DNA from 2 places in the Pseudomonas weihenstephanensis genome. Region 1 is predicted to be linked to the other one. Evidence: predicted binding sites of a transcription regulator. Region 1 holds the regulator's gene; the other holds the start of a gene.
The links. The regulator sigma-54, encoded in region 1, starts transcription at its own class of promoters, with help from an activator protein. The targets are predictions, from matches to a motif close to ANTGGCATNNANNTTGCTNT.
Positions count from the first base shown of each region.

Region 2: glnA (glutamate--ammonia ligase) is a predicted target of sigma-54. The motif match lies at 8,966-8,985, and genes of this name have one in related genera.

Region 1 covers NZ_JAAEBV010000006.1:94,984-105,814, forward strand. The annotation lists gene lptA (lipopolysaccharide transport periplasmic protein LptA) at 1-201, shown strand, start outside; gene lptB (LPS export ABC transporter ATP-binding protein) at 201-926, shown strand; gene GYN01_RS19000 (RNA polymerase factor sigma-54) at 1,113-2,615, shown strand; gene hpf (ribosome hibernation-promoting factor, HPF/YfiA family) at 2,691-2,996, shown strand; gene ptsN (PTS IIA-like nitrogen regulatory protein PtsN) at 3,009-3,473, shown strand; gene rapZ (RNase adapter RapZ) at 3,476-4,333, shown strand; gene GYN01_RS19020 (HPr family phosphocarrier protein) at 4,349-4,621, shown strand; gene GYN01_RS19025 (ZIP family metal transporter) at 4,797-5,690, opposite strand; gene GYN01_RS19030 (superoxide dismutase) at 5,716-6,327, opposite strand; gene GYN01_RS19035 (hypothetical protein) at 6,329-6,778, opposite strand; gene GYN01_RS19040 (class II fumarate hydratase) at 6,807-8,183, opposite strand; gene GYN01_RS19045 (hypothetical protein) at 8,176-8,571, opposite strand; gene pmbA (metalloprotease PmbA) at 9,082-10,428, opposite strand; gene yjgA (ribosome biogenesis factor YjgA) at 10,536-10,831, shown strand, end outside.
Region 2 covers NZ_JAAEBV010000004.1:404,299-415,129, reverse strand. The annotation lists gene gpmI (2,3-bisphosphoglycerate-independent phosphoglycerate mutase) at 1-1,266, opposite strand, end outside; gene GYN01_RS15390 (rhodanese-like domain-containing protein) at 1,416-1,829, shown strand; gene grxC (glutaredoxin 3) at 1,832-2,086, shown strand; gene secB (protein-export chaperone SecB) at 2,128-2,610, shown strand; gene trmL (tRNA (uridine(34)/cytosine(34)/5-carboxymethylaminomethyluridine(34)-2'-O)-methyltransferase TrmL) at 2,676-3,131, opposite strand; gene GYN01_RS15370 (hypothetical protein) at 3,130-3,567, shown strand; gene ntrC (nitrogen regulation protein NR(I)) at 3,937-5,370, opposite strand; gene glnL (nitrogen regulation protein NR(II)) at 5,367-6,452, opposite strand; gene GYN01_RS15355 (cupin domain-containing protein) at 6,851-7,273, opposite strand; gene glnA (glutamate--ammonia ligase) at 7,459-8,865, opposite strand; gene thiI (tRNA uracil 4-sulfurtransferase ThiI) at 9,201-10,655, shown strand; gene typA (translational GTPase TypA) at 10,796-10,831, shown strand, end outside.

The sequences.
Region 1 (10,831 bases):
CAAAACCGCATCGTATTGATCGACAAAGCCAAGGTCATCAACGACGGCAACACCACCGAAGGCGAGAAAATCGTCTACGACACGGTCAAACAAGTCGCCAATGCGGGTCGCGCCACTGGCAGCAGCGTTACTGCGCCTCGCCCTCGTATCGACATGGTGATCCAGCCGAAGAAAAAAACTGACGCGCAGAAGGCCCAGTAATGGCAACTCTGAAAGCCCAGCATTTGGCTAAAAGCTACAAAAGCCGTCAGGTAGTGCGTGACGTCAGCCTGTCGATCGACAGCGGGCAGATTGTTGGCTTGCTCGGCCCGAACGGTGCCGGCAAGACCACCTGCTTCTACATGATCGTGGGCCTGGTGCAGGCCGATCAGGGCCGCGTGTTGATTGATGACCTGGATGTCAGCCATCAGCCGATGCACGGTCGCGCACGCGCCGGTATCGGTTATCTGCCGCAAGAAGCCTCCATTTTCCGCAAATTGTCGGTCGCCGATAACATCATGGCGATCCTCGAAACGCGCAAGGAACTGGATAAAGCAGGTCGTCGCAAAGAGCTGGAAAGCCTGTTGCAGGAATTCCATATCAACCACATTCGCGACAACCTGGGCATGAGCCTGTCGGGTGGCGAGCGTCGCCGGGTAGAAATCGCCCGCGCATTGGCCACTGCCCCCAAGTTCATCCTGCTCGATGAACCCTTTGCCGGTGTCGACCCGATCTCTGTGGGCGACATCAAGCAAATCATCCATCACCTCAAGGCCAAAGGCATTGGCGTGCTAATCACCGATCACAACGTCCGCGAAACTCTCGATATTTGCGAAACGGCTTACATCGTTAACGACGGACAACTGATTGCTGAAGGCGACGCTGAAACGATTCTGGCCAACAAACTGGTGAGAGAAGTGTACCTGGGCAACGAGTTCCGCTTGTAAGCCCCTCCCCTGCTTCAACCTGCCTTGCAGGCGTTCTCAATTTGCCCACCTCATTCGGGCAAATTGAAAACGCCTCTAGGCAAACGCTACGGTTTCAGGCATATAATTTGCTTATGTTTGGCGCTCACGCGCCCTTGTAGTGGATGGCGCCATGTGCGCCGGCGAATAAGGTGTTAAGCCCCTGCCATGAAACCATCGCTAGTCCTGAGAATGGGCCAGCAGCTGACAATGACACCTCAGCTGCAACAAGCCATACGCCTGCTCCAATTGTCGACCCTGGACCTGCAACAGGAAATCCAGGAGGCCCTGGAATCCAATCCGATGCTCGAACGCCAGGAAGAAGGCGAAGATTTCGACAATACGGACCCCTTGGCTGACAACATCGAGCAAAAACCCACAAACGATATCAACGAGATCCAAGAGCCCTCTTACCAAGAGTCCGCCCCCACTGTGGACAACCTGGAAGACGGCGAGTGGAACGACCGTATTCCCAATGAGCTTCCTGTCGACACCGCGTGGGAAGACGTCTACCAGACCAGCGCCAGCAGCTTGCCCAGCAACGATGACGACGAATGGGACTTCACCACGCGCACATCCGCTGGCGAAAGCCTGCAAAGTCATCTGCTGTGGCAATTGAACCTGGCGCCCATGTCGGACACCGACCGACTGATCGGTGTAACCCTGATCGACTGCATCAACAATCAGGGCTATCTGGACGAAACCCTCGAAGAGATCCTCGAAGCCTTTGATCCTGAACTGGACATTGAACTCGATGAGATCGAAGCCGTCCTGCATCGCATCCAGCAATTCGAGCCTGCGGGTATCGGGGCGCGCAACCTGAGCGAGTGCCTGCTCCTGCAATTGCGTCAGTTACCGGAAAAAACGCTTTGGCTGGCTGAAGCCAAACGCTTGATCACCGACTACATCGACCTGCTGGGCGCGCGTGATTACAGCCAGCTCATGCGGCGCATGAAGCTCAAGGAAGACGAACTGCGCCAGGTCATCGAGCTGGTGCAAAGCCTGAACCCGCGTCCAGGCTCGCAAATTGAATCAAGCGAAGCCGAATACGTCGTGCCGGACGTTATCGTGCGCAAAGACAACGAACGCTGGCTGGTGGAGCTCAATCAAGAGTCCGTGCCACGTCTGCGGGTTAACGCGCAATACGCAGGTTTTGTACGCCGTGCGGACACCAGCGCCGATAACACGTTCATGCGCAATCAACTGCAAGAAGCCCGCTGGTTTATCAAAAGCCTGCAAAGCCGCAACGAAACCCTGATGAAAGTGGCGACGCAAATTGTCGAGCATCAACGCGGTTTTCTGGAGTATGGCGACGAAGCCATGAAGCCACTTGTGTTGCATGACATTGCAGAAGCCGTCGGCATGCACGAATCAACGATTTCACGGGTCACCACCCAGAAATTCATGCATACCCCGCGGGGCATTTATGAATTGAAGTACTTTTTCTCCAGCCATGTCAGCACCTCTGAAGGCGGCGAATGCTCGTCCACAGCGATTCGCGCGATCATCAAAAAACTGGTCGCGGCTGAAAATCAGAAAAAGCCGTTGAGTGACAGCAAGATCGCTGGTTTACTGGAGGCACAAGGTATTCAGGTAGCCCGTCGTACGGTCGCCAAGTACCGCGAGTCCCTTGGGATCGCGCCTTCGAGCGAGCGTAAGCGTTTGATGTGACGGGCCTGCCACCGCGTTCCAGTGGCGGGTATTCCCACCCGCCGCTTTATGCACTGGCAACGAAGGAGAAACTGTATGCAAGTCAACATCAGTGGACACCAACTGGAAGTGACTGAACCGCTGCGCGCTTATATCGGCGAAAAACTCAAACGAATTGAGGGGCATTTCGACAAAATCACCAACGTGCAAGTCATTATGACTGTCGAAAAGCTGAAGCAGAAAATCGAAGCCACCTTGCGTATACCCGGCGGGGAAGTAGTCGCCAATGCGGAGCATTCAGATATGTATGCAGCCATTGACGACCTGACCGACAAGCTGGATCGCCAAATCAAAAAGCATAAGGAAAAGCAGCAGAGCCTCCTTCAAGGCACTGGCCGCTAACACTCCCTACCCATGATCCGACTTGAAACCATCCTGACCCCCGGCCGTTCACTCGTGAACGTGCCGGGCGGCAGTAAAAAGCGCGCCCTCGAACAAATTGCCAACCTGATCGGCCGAGAAGTGCCTGAACTGGATACGCAAGCTGTTTACGAGGCCCTGATCGCCCGTGAAAAACTGGGTTCAACCGGTTTTGGCAACGGCATCGCAATCCCCCACTGCCGCCTCAAGGGCTGCGAGACGCCTGTCAGCGCCTTGCTGCACCTGGATGCCCCCATAGATTTCGACGCCATTGATGGCGCGCCGGTCGACCTGTTGTTCGTTTTGCTGGTGCCAGAAGCGGCCACCGACGCACACCTGGAGCTGCTCCGGCAGATCGCCAGCATGCTCGATCGCAAAGAAGTTCGCGAAAAACTACGCCATGCACCCAGCAACGAAGCGTTGTATCAGGTTGTTCTGGACGAACAGAACGGTCAATAAACATGCGCTTAATCATTGTCAGCGGACGCTCCGGCTCCGGTAAAAGCACTGCCCTGGCCGTCCTCGAAGACAACGGCTTTTACTGCATCGACAACTTGCCCGCCGGTTTGCTGCCTGAGCTGGCAGAGCGAGCGCTGATTCACACTGAATTGGCGCAGCCATTGGTGGCCGTGTCGATTGATGCGCGCAATCTGCCTAGCCATCTGTCGCGCTTTCCACAGCTGCTTGAAGAAGTGCGCAACCGCCATATTCAGTGCGATGTGCTGTACCTGGACGCTGACGAGGAGACGCTGCTCAAACGGTTCTCGGAAACCCGCCGCAGGCACCCGCTGAGCAGCGCCAGCCGCTCGCTGGCCGAGGCCATTCGCGATGAGACCCAACTGCTTGGTCCGATCGCAGATCTGGCCGACCTGACAATCAACACCACCAATCTGAACCTGTATCAGCTACGCGACACCATCAAACTACGTCTGCTGAACAAGCCTGAACCTGGCACCGCCTTTCTGGTCGAGTCGTTTGGCTTCAAACGTGGCATGCCGGTAGATGCTGACCTGGTGTTTGACGTGCGCTGCCTGCCCAATCCGTATTGGAAACCCGAGTTGCGTGAGCAATCCGGGCTGGATCAACCGGTGGCCGAGTACCTGGCAGCACAACCGGATGTCGAGGAAATGTATCAGGACATCTCCAGTTATCTGCTCAAATGGTTACCCCGCTTTGCTGCCAGTAACCGCGCCTATGTGACCATTGGTATTGGTTGCACTGGCGGACATCACCGCTCCGTGTACCTGACTGAGCGCTTGGGCAAATGCCTGCAAGAAACCCTGAAAAACGTTCAGGTTCGCCACCGCGACCTTACTTGAAGGACCTACCCCGCAATGCCAGCTATGGAAATCGAAATCATCAACAAGCTGGGCCTTCACGCTCGGGCATCCGCCAAGTTCGTAGGTATTGCGGGCAAGTACCCTTGCCAGGTGCGAGCAGGTCGCTCGCCTGAGACCATGGTCGACGGCAAAAGTATCATGGCAATGATGATGCTCGCCGCAGGCAAAGGGACCCGAATCCATGTAAAAACTGAAGGTGAACAAGAACAGGAAGCGCTGGATGCGCTGGTCGCCCTCATCAACAACTTCTTCGATGAAGGCGAATAGCTACTGCGCTGCATGACTCGTAACAGCTGACGAGTAATGCCAGGCTGCGTCCGACTGCGAAGCAGCCGTCATGCCATTTAACCTCGTGAGTCCAGATACCCCGCTGTTATCGGTTTTACGATCGCTTCGCGCCCGATCGCAGTCTCATGCCTCGACAGCGACTACAGGCCGTGATTTATCCCAACGCCGTGTCCATCACCATCATCACGCAGAACCCCACACACAACCCAAGGCTGGCCAGCTTTTCGTGACCATTACGTCGCGATTCCGGGATCACTTCCTGCGTAACCACCAATAGCATCGCCCCCGCAGCCAGGGCCAGTCCCAATGGCAACAACAACTCCGCCAGGTTCACCAGCCAGGCGCACAGCACTGCAAACACTGGCTCGACCAGACCGGACGCTGCGCCAATCAAGAACGCCCTGACCCGCGACATGCCCGCACCCGCCAGCACCAGTGCAATGACCAAGCCTTCGGGCACATCTTGCAGCGCAATGCCCATTGCCAGACTGTCGGCATCCGGCATTCCACCACCGGCAGATACACCGACAGCCATACCCTCAGGAATGTTGTGGGCCACAATCGCAATCACGAACAACCAGATGCGCGGGGCAATAACAGGCTCTCCAGGGCGACTGACAATGACTTCAGGCCCGGCACCCGACACTTTCAAGTCCACCAGAAACAAGCACAGGGCACCCAGCAGAATGCCGCCGCTAACCAGCCCGCTTGACGCCCACGCCGACAGTCCAAGGCTTTGCGCAGCGGCTATGCCCGGCACAATCAGGGAGAAGGCCGTGGCCGCCAACATCACCCCGGCACCAAATCCCAACAAGGTATCGCTGACCGCCACCGGCATATTACGGATCACCAGCACCGGTACGGCGCCCAGCGCTGTTCCCAAGGCACACAAGGCCCCGCCTTGCAGGGCCCTGAGCATCTTGGGTTCGAGATCCAGCCACACCAATCCTTTGGCCACCAACAATGCAGTGCCCGCCAACAGCAACAGCGTGCCGAGGGCATAGCGAAACATTCGCACGCCGCCGACCGCCAAAATTTGCGTGCCCATATCCGCCTAATCCTTTTGTGTAGGCTTAGACCATAGCTGCTTGATAGCGACGCGCTACTTCAGGCCAGTTGATGACGCTGTAAAACGCATTGATGTATTCAGGCCGTCGGTTCTGGTAACGCAGGTAATAGGCGTGCTCCCACACATCCAGGCCCAAAATCGGCGTGTTACCGCTCATCAGCGGGCTGTCCTGATTGCCACTGCTCTCCACCACCAGGGTGTTGTGCAGGGTGACGCTCAACCAGGCCCAACCGCTGCCGAAACGCGTCAATGCCGCTTTGGTAAACGCGTCTTTGAAAGCCTCCAGTCCACCGAGTTGCTCATCAATTGCCTTGGCCAAGGCACCTTCGGGCTTGCCACCGCCTTTAGGGCTCATCACCTCCCAAAACAATGAGTGGTTGGCATGCCCGCCGCCCTGATTAATCACCGCTGCGCGCAGCTTTTCGGGCAACTGATGCACGCCGGCCACCAGTTTTTCGACGGGCCACTGTGCCCACTCGGTGCCCTCGACTGCCGCGTTCAAGTTGTTGATATAGGTCTGATGATGCTTGGTGTAGTGGATCTCCATGGTTTGCGCATCGATATGTGGCTCAAGCGCGTCGTAGGCATAAGGCAAGGCAGGCAAGGTGTACGTCATATCAATGGACTCCTGGAATATGGCCACTGGTTGTGGAGAGTGCGCGACTGGATTGGGCAGCCGTGTTTTTGAGCAAGAGATCAGAGCGCGGGTATTCGCCGTGTTCACTGATGAAATTCAACAGTTCCACGTAGGTTTTACTGCTGTGACGTAACGCGGCTTCACGCAGTTCGGACTTGAATCGCAGGTTCTGCATGGTGTGTAACAAGCGTTGATGAATCGAACACAGGTACTCGACGCTTTCTTCCGGCTGATTGAGGCGTAAATGCAAGTCCGCCAGGTTGTGATGTGAAATCACGCAGGCTGCCACTGCTTCGTCGGCATCACTCCAGCGCTCGAACAACACTTGAGCCAGCGCCAGCGCCTGCAAATAGTGCTCTCGCGCATCAACCAGCTCGCCCTCAGCGAAACAGCGATTGGCTCTTTCGATCGTGCGTTTCCAGTGTTCCATGTGCGCCTCCAAAACAGTGTCAGGGGGATTAAACGCCGCCAGCCGTCAGCTTTTCGGGGTCCAGCAGCGCTTCAAGCTGGCTGCGCGGCAGGTCCGTAAACTCAAGGGCGACGTCAATCACCGGACGACCTTGCTTGTAAGCGGTCTTGGCGATTTCAGCGGCCTTTTGGTAACCAATGATGGGGTTGAGCGCCGTCACCAGAATCGGGTTACGCGACAGCGCTTCTTTAAGTTTGGCTTCGTTGACCTTGAAACTGGCAATCGCCTTGTCAGCCAGCAACCGGCTGACGTTTGCCAGCAGCTCGATGCTGCTCAGCAGGTTCTGAGCAATCACGGGCAACATCACGTTGAGCTCAAAGTTGCCCGATTGCCCCGCCACCGTGATCACCGTGTCGTTACCGATCACCTGAGCCGCAACCATCGCCGTCGCCTCCGGGATGACCGGATTGACCTTGCCCGGCATGATCGAAGAGCCAGGCTGCAAGGCTTGCAGTTCAATTTCGCCCAGACCGGCCAGCGGGCCAGAGTTCATCCAGCGCAAGTCGTTGGCAATTTTCATCAGCGACACGGCTGTTGCTTTGAGCTGGCCCGAAACCGACACCGCCGTGTCTTGGGAGCCGATCAGCGCGAACAGATCCTTGCCCGGCGTGAATTCAAGCTGCGTCAACGCACTGAGTTGCTGGCTGAACAGCCCGGCGAATTTGGGATGCGCGTTAATGCCGGTGCCCACGGCCGTACCGCCCTGAGCCAGCGATTGCAGCGCGGGTTGCAGATTATGCAAATGCTCAATATTGGCCTTGAGCTGCTGCGCCCAGCCGTTGAGTACCTGACTCATGCGCACCGGCATCGCATCCATCAAGTGCGTACGGCCGGTTTTGACGTACACATGCACCTGCTCGGCCTTGCGCTCGATCACCTGCACCAGATGGGTCAGCGCTGGCAGCAGTTGTTCATGCAAGCCGAGCGCTGCACTGACGTGAATGGTAGTGGGAATGATGTCGTTGCTGCTTTGGCCGCAGTTGACGTGATCGTTGGGGTTGACCGCTTCACCCAGCACCTGCGTGGCCAGGGTGGCGATCACTTCGTTGGCATTCATGTTGGAACTGGTGCCCGAGCCGGTCTGGAAAATATCCACCGGAAAGTGCTCCATGTAATCGCCTTCAAGCAGAATTTGCGTGGATTCAACGATGGCTTTGCCCTGTGCTTCGCTGATTTGCCCCAACTCCACGTTGGCCTTGGCCGCTGCGGCTTTCGCCAAAATCAATGCACGAATGAATTGCGCAGGCATGCGCTGATGGCTGACGGGAAAGTTGTTCACCGCACGCTGGGTTTGGGCGCCGTACAGCGCCGTCTCAGGCACGTGCAACTCGCCCATGCTGTCACGTTCGATACGCGTATTAGTCATCGGGAAATCCTTGCACCAGTTCGATTAAAGAAATTGACGGTTCGAGTTCACAGGTTGCCAATTGCCAGGCAAAGCTTTGCCAGCGCTTGAGTCGGCACCCGCACAGAGATTGCGTTTCGAGGTCGCGCAGCGGTCGCCACGCATGGTCCAGACACACATTGCGCCAATGCCAGGGCAACGCAGTGTCGGCAGCGGTATCCAGCAAAAGCCGGAACGAGGTCACGGCAATCGTCCAGGGGGAGGTTGACGTACAGCAGGCCAGATAACGGCCTTCTGCTAAATAGTGCTCAATCAGGCGCGGCTCGTCGGGCGCCAGCCCGCAACGGATCTGGCGGCTCATCCAGCGCCAGCTTTCCAGATAAGGCCCTTCATGCAAGGCAGCACTCATGACTCTGGCTCGCTCGATAATGAGATTCATTATTAAGCGATATTGATTATCAAAACAACCCCGACCAAAGCGCTCGTTTAAAGCGCCCAGGGCTAAAGGGTGCGATCAATGACCTCATTCAAGGCTAAAGAAAGGGCAGCGTTTTGTGTTTAACCAGAGACTCGGCCAAATCAAGCTTCGGTGCCGATCTGAGCGCTTCGGGAAATATATTGATCCAGCAGCTTTCTGGCCTCTTCACGGTTTCAGAACTCAAGGCATCAGATAATTGAAAGGCATCACTCATAGAGAAACACTCACACATGCTCAAGTAGCCCATTGCCCCGGCCATAGGCGCGAATCAGGGACGATAAATACAAAAGCAGTGTTGTACCGGGTGAACGTCGAAACCTATCTACAGATATAGGCACGGTAACAGTGGGAGTGCTGGCATCAACGCCAGGGCTTTAGCGGGGTTATGTCCTGGCGCATTACGCGTGGAACGGCGCGCCAGGACAGTTCACTGCAAAAAAATTAACTGCCCGCTACCATCATTCGCTCAATGAGTACCGAACCCGTACGAATGTTGCTACGCAGTTCCAGATCATTGCCCACGGCGACTATCTGCTTGAACATGTCGCGCATGTTGCCTGCAATAGTGACCTCCTGAACCGGGAACTGGATCTCGCCGTTCTCGACCCAGAAACCCGCCGCACCACGGGAGTAGTCGCCGGTGACCATGTTCAAACCGCTGCCCATCAGTTCAGTCACAAACAGCCCGCGCCCCATGCGGCGGATCAATGCGGCCTGATCTTCATCGCCGTGGGTCACGAACAGGTTGTGCACCCCGCCCGCATTCGCCGTGCTTGGCATACCCAGCTTGCGGCCGGAATAAGTGCTGAGGATGTAGGACACCAACTCGCCGTCTTTGATAAACGGTTTGGCGAAGGTGGCCAAACCGTCGTTGTCAAAGGACGAACTGCCCATCGCGCGCATCAGGTGTGGACGCTCATCCAGGGTCAACCACTCAGGGAAGATCTGCTGCCCCATCGCATCGAGCAGAAACGATGATTTGCGGTACAGGTTGCCACCCGAAATGGCGCCCAGAAAGCTGCCGAACAAACCGCCCGCCAGCTCAGCGCTAAACAGCACCGGCACTTCACAGGTGGGCACCGGGCGAGAGCCCAGACGACGTGCCGCACGCTCTGCCGCGCGCTGGCCTATAAGGGCCGCATCCATCAGTAACTCACCCTGACAGTTAACGTCGTACCAGTAATCGCGCTGCATCTGGCCCTCACCTTCGGCGATCATCACGCAGCTCAGGCTGTGCCGGGTAGACGCCGAGCCGCCGATAAAGCCGTTGCTGTTGCCGTAGACGCGACAGCCCTGGTGAGTGCTCAAGGAGGTGCCGTCAGCGTTTTTGATGCGGCTGTCGGCCTCGAATGCAGCGGCTTCGCAGGCCAGGGCTTTTTCGATGGCCTGCTCCGGCGTGATGTCCCATGTGTGGAACACATCGAAATCTTTAAGCTCACGGGCCATCAGGCTTGGGTCTGCCAGGCCAGAGCTTTCATCTTCTGAGGTGTGCTTGGCAATCGCCAGCGCGGCTGCAACGGTTTCACGAATAGCATCGGGACCGGTGGCCGAGGTGCTGGCCGAGCCTTTGCGCTGGCCCACGTAAAGGGTGATACCAAACCCCTGGTCGCGGTTGAACTCGACGGTTTCGACCTCGCGCTGGCGCACCGAGGTCGACAGGCCCTGCTCCACTGACACCGCCACTTCACAGGCGCTAGCGCCCTGGCGCTTGGCTTCGGCGATGATTTGCTCGACCTGCGCTTGCAGTGCCGGCAAGGCCTGCGGGCCGACGCTTTCTACTGCACTCATGGTTTTCTCCACTCAAATTCTGTTTTCGGTAGGGCCGCCGAGCGACCGGGCCGGACAAGCGGCCCCCGACTGGTTATCATGGCGGCGTTTCTTTGCGGACTGCCACCATGGTTGATTCTTACGACGACGCCTTCGACGGCGAAAAAAGCAAATCGCAGGTCAAACGCGAGCTTCATGCTCTGGTTGATCTGGGCGAGCGCCTCACAACGCTCAAGCCTGACTTGCTGAACAAAATGCCTTTGACCGACGCCCTGCGCCGGGCCCTGGCAGATGCTCCAAAACACACGGCCAATATTGCGCGCAAGCGGCACATGATGTTCATCGGCAAGCTGATGCGCGATCAACCGATTGACGAAATCATGGCCTTGCTGGAACAGGTTGACGCCTCTTCCCGTCAGTACAA
Region 2 (10,831 bases), on a different contig from region 1:
CACGCAGGCGTCCAGGCACTCAACCGCTTTGACCGCTGCATCAAACACGCCGCTGTGGCCGACCATGTCGCCGTTGGCGTAGTTGACCACGATTACGTCATACCGTTGATGTTCGATGGCATCGACAATTTTGTCGGTGACTTCGGGCGCGCTCATTTCTGGCTGCAAGTCGTAGGTGGCGACTTTAGGCGACGGGATCAGAATGCGTTCTTCGCCGGGGAACGGTTCTTCGCGCCCACCGGAAAAGAAGAAAGTGACGTGGGCGTATTTCTCGGTTTCGGCAATCCGCAGTTGGGTTTTACCGTTTTTGGCCAGGTAATCGCCCAGCACGTTTTCCAGGCTGCCCGGCGCAAACGCGCTGGGTGCCGGGATGCTGGCGGCGTATTGAGTCAGCATCACGAAACCGGCCAGTTTTGGCTGGCGCACACGTGGGAATGCTTTGAAGTCGTCCTCGACGAACACGCGGCTCAGCTCGCGGGCGCGGTCGGCGCGGAAGTTCATGAACACCACCGCGTCGCCGTCTTCGACCTTGACCGGCTCGCCCAGGGTGGTGGCTTTGACAAACTCGTCGCTTTCGCCACGGGCATAAGCGGCTTCAAGACCTTCTTGCGCGGTGGCGGCGTTGAACTCGCCTTTGCCGTCAACGATCAGGTTGTAGGCTTGCTCGACACGGTCCCAACGGTTGTCGCGGTCCATGGCGAAATAGCGACCGATCAGGCTGGCGATGCGGCCTTTGCCGAGGTCTTTGAAGGCTTCGTCCAATAGCTCTATAGAGGACGCGGCGCTTTTAGGCGGTGTGTCACGGCCATCGAGGAAGGCGTGCAGGTAGATTTTTTCGGCGCCACGTTTGTACGCCAGCTCGGCCATTGCCACGAGGTGGTCTTGATGGCTGTGAACGCCACCCTCAGACAGCAGGCCCAGAATATGCACGGCCTTGCCATTGGCGACGGCTTTGTCGACGGCGGCGCAAAGGGTCGGGTTTTCGAAAAACTCGCCGTCGCGGATCGACTTGGTAACACGGGTGAAGTCTTGATACACCACGCGGCCAGCGCCCAGGTTCATGTGGCCGACCTCGGAGTTGCCCATTTGCCCGTCCGGCAGGCCGACATCCATGCCCGAACCTGAGATCAGGCCATTGGGCATGCTTGCACAAAGGCGATCGAGCACCGGTTTCTTGGCTGAATAAACGGCGTTGTAGTCGTGGCTTTCACTGTGACCGAAGCCATCCAGGATGATCAGGACCAAAGGTTTAGGCGTGGTAGTCATAGATCCCACTCGTGGCTGGTTTAAAAAGGAGGTATGCAGAAGACGGGCAGTTTAAAGCGAAGTTCATGTGGCGTCACCGCCGGGCGGGGTTTGGCCGACCAAGGCGGCTGTGTATACTGGCCCACATTTTACGACCCTGGAACCTTCTGATGGTTGATCACCTGATTGCATTTGCCACTTCTCACTACCTGTTGGTGGGCGCGTTTGTCATCCTGCTGGCGTTGTTGATTGCCCACGAAATGAGCCGTGGCGGACGTAGCATCAGCACCGGCGAGTTGACCGGTCTGGTTAACCGCGACGAAGGTGTGGTGATTGATATTCGTCCGGCCAAGGATTTTGCCGCCGGCCACATCGTGGGTGCATTGAACATCCCGCAAGACAAGCTGATGGCGCGCATTGCCGAGCTGGACAAGCACAAGGGCAAAACCATCATTCTGGTCGATGCCCAGGGCCAGCATTCTGGCTCCCACGCCCGTGAATTGCTCAAGGCCGGCTACAACGCCGCCAAGCTGTCCGGTGGTATCGCCAGCTGGCGCGCCGATAACCTGCCTGTGGTGAAGTAACTATGTCCAAGGTCATCGTTTACTCCAGCGACTATTGCCCTTACTGCATGCGGGCCAAGGCCTTGCTTGAGAAGAAGGGCGTTGCCTTTGAAGAAATCAAAGTCGACGGCAAGCCTCAGGCGCGTGCCGAGATGGCCCAGAAAGCGGGTCGCACCTCGGTGCCGCAAATCTGGATCGGCGACCAGCATGTTGGTGGATGCGATGACCTGTTTGCTTTGGAGCGCGCCGGTAAATTGGATGCGCTGCTGAACGTCTGACTCTCATTCTCTATAAGCCCCAAGATCAACAAGGATCTGTGATGACTGACCAACAGAATACCGCTGCGACTGAAGACGATACTTCTCCACAATTCTCGTTGCAGCGTATCTATGTGCGTGACCTGTCGTTCGAAGCGCCGAAAAGCCCGGCAATCTTCCGTCAGCAGTGGGAGCCGACCGTGGCTCTGGACTTGAACACGCGTCAGAAGCCGCTCGAAGGTGATTTCCACGAAGTGGTCCTGACCTTGTCGGTCACGGTCAAGAATGCTGACGAAGTGGCGTTCATCGCTGAAGTGCAACAGGCTGGCATCTTCCTGATCAAAAACCTGGATGCGGGTTCGATGAACCACACGCTGGGCGCGTTCTGCCCCAACATCCTGTTCCCGTACGCACGCGAAACCCTGGACAGCCTGGTCACCCGTGGCTCGTTCCCGGCGCTGATGCTGTCCCCGGTGAACTTCGATGCCCTGTACGCGCAAGAGCTGCAACGCATGCAAGAAGAAGGCACGCCGACTGTTCAATAAACAGCCGCTGCTGGATTGAAAAAGCGCCGTAAGGCGCTTTTTTATTGGGCGTTGGAGCTGGGTGGTTACTTGAAGCCTAACTGGCGCCAGGCTTCGTACACGGCGACAGCCACAGTGTTGGACAGGTTCAGGCTGCGGCAGCCTTCGCGCATTGGCAAGCGCAGGCGGTGTTCGCCGTCCAGCGCATCCAGCACCTCGGGCGGCAAGCCACGACTCTCAGGGCCGAAGATAAAAGCATCACCTTCGGCAAACTGCGCGTCATGGAATGGCTTCGAACCTTTGGTGGTAAACGCAAACAAGCGCGGATGCCCCAGGTGTTCAAGGCAACTGGCTAGGTCGGCGTGACGCTTGAGTGGCGCATACTCGTGGTAATCGAGCCCGGCGCGGCGCAAGCGCTTGTCGTCGAGTTCAAAGCCGATGGGTTCAATCAAATGCAGGTGGCAGCCGCTGTTGGCGCACAGCCTGATAATGTTGCCGGTATTCGGCGGAATTTCTGGTTGAAAAAGGATGACGTGAAACATGCACGGCTCCGAACTTAAAGATGGCGAGGATTCTACTCCCGAAGAGGACCCGCGACCTAAACTCTGGCCGCGTGTTTTAGGTTCTTTGGCGATTGTGGGGTTTATGGTCGGGATGATGATCGGCCGGCTGACGACGCCTGAGCCTGTGCAGTTGCAGCAGGTTGAGGTCTTGCCGGGGGCGTTGGTGGTGTGGTTCAGCGATGAGCCCAAACTGCACGGTGAAATGGTCGATGGCACAGTCGGCTTGCTGTTCGATGCGCAGGGTAAGGCGCAGAACGGTCAGTTCAAGCTCAATGGCAAAGATGTGAATTGGCGGGTGCAGCGCACCGATGGGGGGTTGCTGCTGACGTTGGTGGCGGCCCGTGCTCTGCAAGGCGACTGGGCCGGAGCGCCACAGGATGGCCGCTGGCGGTTGCAGGTGAACCTGCGCGAGTAATAAAAGAGGGAATGCCGGCCTGCCTGTACCGGGTTCCCCAAAACGGCTGCGCGTTGATGCGCGGGGCATCAAGGCTGCGGGTGTAAAAGTGGGGAGTCCTGGCCTGCCTGTACCAAGGTCCCCTAAAGCGTTGTCAGGGTTATTGCAGGGCGCGTGCCAGTTTTAGATTTTTTGTCGAAAATGTCTTATGCAAATGCAAAGCCCCGGATTCCGGGGCTTTTTGTCTGTGGAGCAGGTTTGAGGGGCGGCTGCGGCTGGAACCCTTGAGCCAGAGCTGTGCGCGTTAATGGTGCAGCCGTGTTCAAAAACGCCCTCACCCCAGCCCTCTCCCGCAGGGAGAGGGCTGGGGTGAGGGGCTTTTGATCTGCCTTAAGCTTCGTCAGCATCCTCCTCGTCGCCGTCGATCTTCATGCCCAGTTCTTTGATCTTGCGGGTCAGGGTGTTGCGGCCCCAGCCCAGCAACACGGCGGCATCGCGACGGCGGCCCGCGGTGTGTTTGAGGGCAGTCTCGATCATGATGCGTTCAAATGTTGGCACCGCACTGTCCAGCAGGTTGGATTGACCACGGGCTAACGCTTGATCGGCCCACTGACGCAGTGCGTGTTCCCAGTTGGTCACGGGAGATGCGTCTTGCTGGAGGTTGAGCAATTCGGGCGGCAAATCGCTGATATGCACTTCGCGTCCGGATGCCATCACGGTGATCCAGCGGCAGGTGTTTTCGAGTTGGCGCACGTTGCCCGGCCACGGCAGGTTTTTCAGGTATTGCTCGGTCTCGGTCTTCAGCAGTTTTGGCTCCACCGACAGCTCTTGCGCCGCGCTGCTGAGAAAGTGGCGGGCCAGCGTCGGGATGTCTTCGCGTCGATCCGACAGGCGCGGTATATGGATGCGGATCACGTTCAGGCGGTGAAACAAGTCTTCACGAAACTTGCCTGCCTGCACCAGTGTTTCGAGATTCTGATGCGTGGCCGCAATGATGCGCACGTCGACCTTGACCGGAATGTGCCCGCCCACGCGATAGAACTCGCCATCAGCCAGAACCCGCAGCAGTCGGGTTTGTGTGTCGGCAGGCATGTCGCCGATTTCATCCAGAAACAAGGTCCCGCCGTCAGCCTGCTCAAAGCGCCCGCGGCGTAAGTTGGCAGCACCGGTAAACGCGCCTTTCTCGTGGCCGAACAGCTCGGACTCCATCAGGTCTTTAGGAATGGCCGCCATATTCAACGCAATAAACGGCGAGGCAGCACGCGGGCTGTGGCGATGCAGCGCATGGGCAACCAGCTCTTTACCGGTGCCCGACTCGCCGTTGATCAGTACGGTGATGTTGGAATGGCTCAAGCGGCCAATGGCGCGAAACACTTCTTGCATCGCGGGGGCTTCGCCAATGATCTCCGGGGTGCGTGCCAGCGTGGGCGCCACGGCTAAGCCTTGTTGCTCTTGGGCGTGCTGGTTGGCGCGCTTGACCAGCGACACGGCTTCATCAACGTCAAATGGCTTGGGCAGGTATTCAAATGCGCCGCCCTGATAGGACGCCACGGCGCTGTCCAGATCGGAGTGCGCCGTCATGATGATCACCGGCAAGCGCGGGTGCTGTTCGCGGATCTTGGCCAGCAAGTCCAGGCCGCTGGCACCGGGCATGCGGATGTCGGAAATGATCACGTCGGGTTGCTGGCGAGCCAGACGACTCATCACCCCATCGGCGCTGTCGAAGCTTTGTGTGGTCATGCCTTCCTGCTGCAAGGCTTTTTCCAGGACCCAGCGGATTGAACGGTCGTCGTCGACGATCCACACGGTTTCACTTCGGCTCATGTCGATGCGGCTCCTTGTTCCAGTGGCAGAAAGATCGAAAAGAGCGTGTGGCCAGGGTGGCTTTCACACTCGATCAACCCCTGGTGCTGACTGATGATGTTCTGGGTGATGGCCAGGCCCAGCCCGGTACCGTCGGGGCGGCCGCTGACCATAGGGAAGAAGAGGGTGTCTTGCAGCTCGGCCGGGATGCCCGGCCCGTTGTCGATGATTTCGATTTTGGTCACCAGGCGATGGCGGATGTGGCCAATGGTGAACTGACGCATGGCCCGCGTGCGCAGGCTGATGCGCCCCAGCCGCAGTTCGTTTTGGCCGCCAATGGCCTGCATCGCATTGCGCACGATATTGAGCACAGCCTGAATCATCTGTTCGCGGTCGATCAGCAGGTCGGGCAGGCTGGGATCGTAATCGCGCACCAGGGTGATGCCGCCCTGTGTCTCGGCTTCGACCAGATTGCACACGCGCTCCAGCACTTCATGCACGTTGGTCATGGCCAGCGAAGGCAATTTGTTGGATCCCAGCATGCGGTCCACCAGGTTACGCAGGCGGTCAGCCTCTTCGATGATGACGTTGGTGTAGTCGCGCAAGCCTTCGTCGGGCAGTTGACGGGCCAAGAGTTGGGCCGCGCCACGAATGCCGCCCAAGGGGTTCTTGATTTCGTGAGCCAGGCCGCGCACCAGCATTTTGCTGGTCTCTTGCTTGGACAGCTGGGCTTCTTCTTTAGTGATGCGCAGCAGGCGATCGCGGGGGTGTACTTCGAGCAGCAGCAAGGTCGTGCCGGCACTCAAGATCGGTGTCACGGCGTAATCCACGGTCAAGGTTTGCCCCGTGAGCGAGGTCAGCATGGCTTCACGCTTGGTGAAAGGGTGCGCTTGCTCAACGGCTTGACGTAATGAATGCAGGGCTTCAGTGGACTCGGTAAACAATTCGCTGATGAATTGCCCGTGGCTGCGTTGACCGCTGATGGCCAATAGCATCTCTGCCGCCGGGTTCATGTACTCAAGGCGCAAGTCGGCATTGAGCAACAGGGTTGCGGTGGTCAGATTGTCGAGTAGCAGTCGGTGCAAGGCATCACTGATGGTCATGGGCCGATCCCGGATTACGTGCGTGGGTTACACGCTGAGACAAGGAAAATGCAAAAACCAAACCAAGGCTCTGAAAAGAAGCGCTAATCGCCTGAAATAAGACGTTACAGCTCATCAACAGGGTGTAGATGCTCACGGAGTGAGTCGTTTTGAACCAAATTGGGCTGGCGAGGTGGGCGGTGATGTTTCTATTGCACCAATATAGTGCAAATCAAGTGAAAGGTTTCAGTCTCGGCTGCATGTTCATGGGGCAGAAGGTCGTTGGCTTGATGTTGATCACTGTATGGCCGGGGGCGGCTTGCCCATCCGTGACGGCAACGGCCACATCCCGCTGTCGGCCAGTCATGTGTTGTTCACGTTTTGACATCAGCAGGGGCGGATGGCCGCGGAGGGTGAGATCAGTCGGGTTTCGAGAGGGGTAAGCCGGGAGCGCCTGCATAGAAAACAATCAGTTCCACGGGGCTGTTACCGCTCGTACCACGGTGTGGAATATTCACCAGTTCGGGCAGTACTTCTCCGGGTTTAAGCCGGGTTTGATGGCCGCTGCGGGTTTCAACCATTAACTCGCCGCTGAGCACATACGCCACGTTGGGCATGGGGTGGGTATGCCACTTGAGCGTGGTGTTGGCGGGAATGGTTATTTTCAGGACCGTGAGTTCTGGGGTTGTACCGGGGTAGGTCTCATAGGCTGTGCCATCCCAGGAGTGGCTGGTTTTGAGCAGTTGTTCGGTCTGGACTTCCTGGGGGCCATGCGTACAGCCCAGCAGGCTCGTACAGAGGGTGGCGAAGAATAAGGGCTTGATAAGGCGTGCTGGCAGCATGGGCGAGTCCTGAGGTGATTAAACGCGTATGAGGCGCTCAAACTACGCAGGGAGGCATGCAATGGCTGTCAGTCGAAGCAATATGGCGTGCGAGTAAAGGATGGGATGTGCGTAAGACCGCGGGCATAAAAAAACCTCCCGAAGGAGGTTTTTTACATCACGCGGCGATCACCGGTGTGACGGGATCAGCAGCTGTAGTACAGCTCGTATTCCAGAGGGTGCACGAAGGTGCGCACTTTGATTTCTTCTTCGCTTTTCAGAGCGATGTAGGCGTCGATGAAATCGTCGCTGAAAACGCCGCCTTTGGTCAGGAACGCACGACCTTTGTCCAGCTCTTCCAGGGCTTCTTTCAGGCTGCCACACACTTGCGGGATCTCTTTGGCCTCTTCAGGCGGCAGGTCGTACAAGTTTTTGTCAGCGGCGTCGCCCGGGTGGATCTTGTTCTGGATGCCGTCCAGGCCAGCCATCATCAGGGCTGCGAAGCACAGGTACGGGTTGGCAGCCGGGTCCGGGAAACGCGCTTCGATACGGCGAGCTTTAGGGCTGGACACGTAAGGGATGCGGATCGAGGCAGAGCGGTTGCGGGCTGAGTAGGCCAGCATGACCGGCGCTTCGAAACCTGGCACCAGACGCTTGTAGGAGTTGGTAGCCGGGTTGGTGAAGCCGTTCAGTGCTTTACCGTGCTTGATGATGCCGCCGATGAAGTACAGGGCGGTGTCGGACAGGCCGGCATAACCTTCGCCTGCGAAGGTGTTTTTGCCATCTTTGGAGATGGACATGTGGACGTGCATACCCGAGCCGTTGTCGCCGTACAGAGGCTTGGGCATGAAGGTCGCGGTACGGCCGTAGGCGTCAGCCACGTTGTGTACGCAGTATTTGAGGGTCTGAACTTCGTCAGCCTTCTTCACCAGGGTGTTGAACTGCACGCCGATTTCGTTCTGGCCTGCGGTTGCCACTTCGTGGTGGTGAACTTCGATAACCAGACCCATTTCTTCCATGGCGTTGCACATGGAGGTACGGATTTCGTGGTCATGGTCGAACGGTGGCACCGGGAAGTAGCCGCCTTTGATGCCTGGACGGTGGCCACGGTTGCCGCCTTCTACGTCCTGGTCGGACATCCACGAACCTTGTTCGGAGTAGATCTTGAACATGGAACCGGAAATGTCGGACTTGAACTTCACTTCGTCGAAGATGAAGAACTCAGGCTCCGGGCCCACGAACACGGTGTCACCGATACCGGTGGACTTCAGGTATTCCTCGGCACGGTTGGCGATAGCGCGCGGGTCGCGGTCATAGCCTTGCATGGTCGAAGGCTCGATGATGTCGCACACCAGGATCAGCGTTGGCTGTTCGGTGAACGGGTCCAGAACGGCCGTGCTGTCGTCTGGCAGCAGGATCATGTCGGACGCTTCGATACCTTTCCAGCCCGCAATGGAGGAGCCGTCGAACATTTTGCCGTCGGTGAAGAAGTTTTCATCCAGCGCATCACGAGCCGGCATGGTCACGTGGTGTTGAGTACCTTTGGTGTCCGTGAAGCGCAGATCAATCCACTTGACGTCATGATCTTTGATGAGTTGAACCGACTTCGACATATGTCCTCCGGGGTGGCTTCGGGCGGGTAGTAGTGGTGCGCCCTTAGTAATGTGCTTGATGCCGGCGCGAATACTCTGCCAAGGCAACCTGCCTCACAAGGGAGCAAATTGCATGCCAGTGCCCCGAGTTGGGTGTAATGCGCCAAACTCAAGCCGGTAAGCGGTGCAGCCTACCGATTAGCGCCCGTTATCGCACTCAAATGAAGCGAAAAACCGTGGTTTTGCTCTATTTTGGTGCGCGCAAAACCGTTTGTACGATAACTGGTTAAACCTTGAGCAATTTCCGCTATAATCCGCGCCCCCCTTTTTTGGCAGGCTGCTCGCGCGCTGTTTTCATGAAACTAATCGTTAAAGTCTTCCCCGAAATCACTATCAAGAGCCGTCCGGTTCGGATGCGTTTTGTCCGTCAATTGGCCAAAAACATCCGTGCCGTGCTCCGCGATCTGGACCCGGCTGTGGTGGTGACGGGTGTGTGGGACAACATCGAGCTGCAAACGCGCGTGAGCGACCCCAAAGCCTTGAAAGAAATGACTGCGCGCCTGAGCTGCATGCCAGGCATTGCGCATTTTCTTCAGGTGGATGAGTACCCGTTGGGCGACTTCGACGACGTGGTAGAAAAGTGCAAATTGCACTTTGGCGAGTCGCTGGCCGGCAAGGTTTTTTCGGTGCGTTGCAAACGCGCTGGCAAGCACCCATTTACCTCGATGGAAATCGAGAAATACGTGGGCAGCAAGCTGCGTCGCGAGTGCGGTGCGGCCGGAATCTCGCTGAAAAACCCGGAAATCGAAGTCCGAATCGAAATTCGCGACCAACGGTTGTTTGTGATTCACAGCCAGCACGACAGTATTGGCGGCTTCCCGTTGGGTGCGCTTGAGCAGACCCTGGTGCTGATGTCCGGTGGTTTCGACTCTACCGTGGCGGCTTACCAGGTCATGCGTCGCGGCTTGATGAGCCACTTCTGCTTCTTCAATCTGGGCGGGCGCGCCCATGAATTGGGCGTGATGGAAGTCGCGCACTATATATGGAAGAAGTACGGCAGCTCCCAGCGCGTGCTGTTTGTCAGTGTTCCGTTCGAAGAAGTTTTGGGCGAAATTCTCGGCAAAGTCGATAACAGTCATATGGGCGTCATTTTGAAGCGTATGATGTTGCGCGCTGCTACCCGTATTGCTGAGCGACTCGACATCGAGGTGTTGGTCACCGGAGAAGCGATTTCTCAGGTTTCGAGCCAGACACTGCCCAACTTGTCGCTGATCGACTCGGCTACAGACAAATTGGTGTTGCGTCCGCTGATCGTCAGCCACAAGCAAGACATCATTGATCAGGCGGTTGAAATCGGTACGGCCGATTTTGCCAAGCATATGCCTGAATATTGCGGGGTGATTTCGGTCAACCCCAAGACCCACGCCAAGCGCAACCGCGTGGAGTATGAAGAACAACAGTTTGATATGGCCGTGCTTGAGCGTGCGCTTGAGCGGGCCAAACTGGTGCCGATTGATCGGGTGATCGATGAATTGGGCCAGGACTTGCAAGTCGAAGAAGTCAGCGACGTGCTGGCGGGCCAGATCGTCATCGACATCCGTCACCCGGATGACCAGGAAGATCGACCGCTGGAACTGGCTGGCATCGAAGTACAAGCGTTGCCGTTCTATGCTTTGAACAGCCGCTTCAAGGAACTGGATGATACCCGTCAGTACCTGTTGTATTGCGACAAAGGCGTGATGAGTCGCCTGCATGCTCACCATTTGCTCAGTGAGGGACATGCCAATGTGCGCGTTTATCGACCGAGCTAAGAGCCCGGGGCTGTATGCCTGTGGCCTGCGTCACCGGCCCCCCGACGCCGCCGTCAAGCTGTAATGGTTTGCACGGACTCTACTGTTAATCGCTGCCTGGACTCAGTCAGCACACCGAATCCTCTGATCGAGATACACAAGTGATCGAAAATCTACGTAACATCGCCATCATTGCT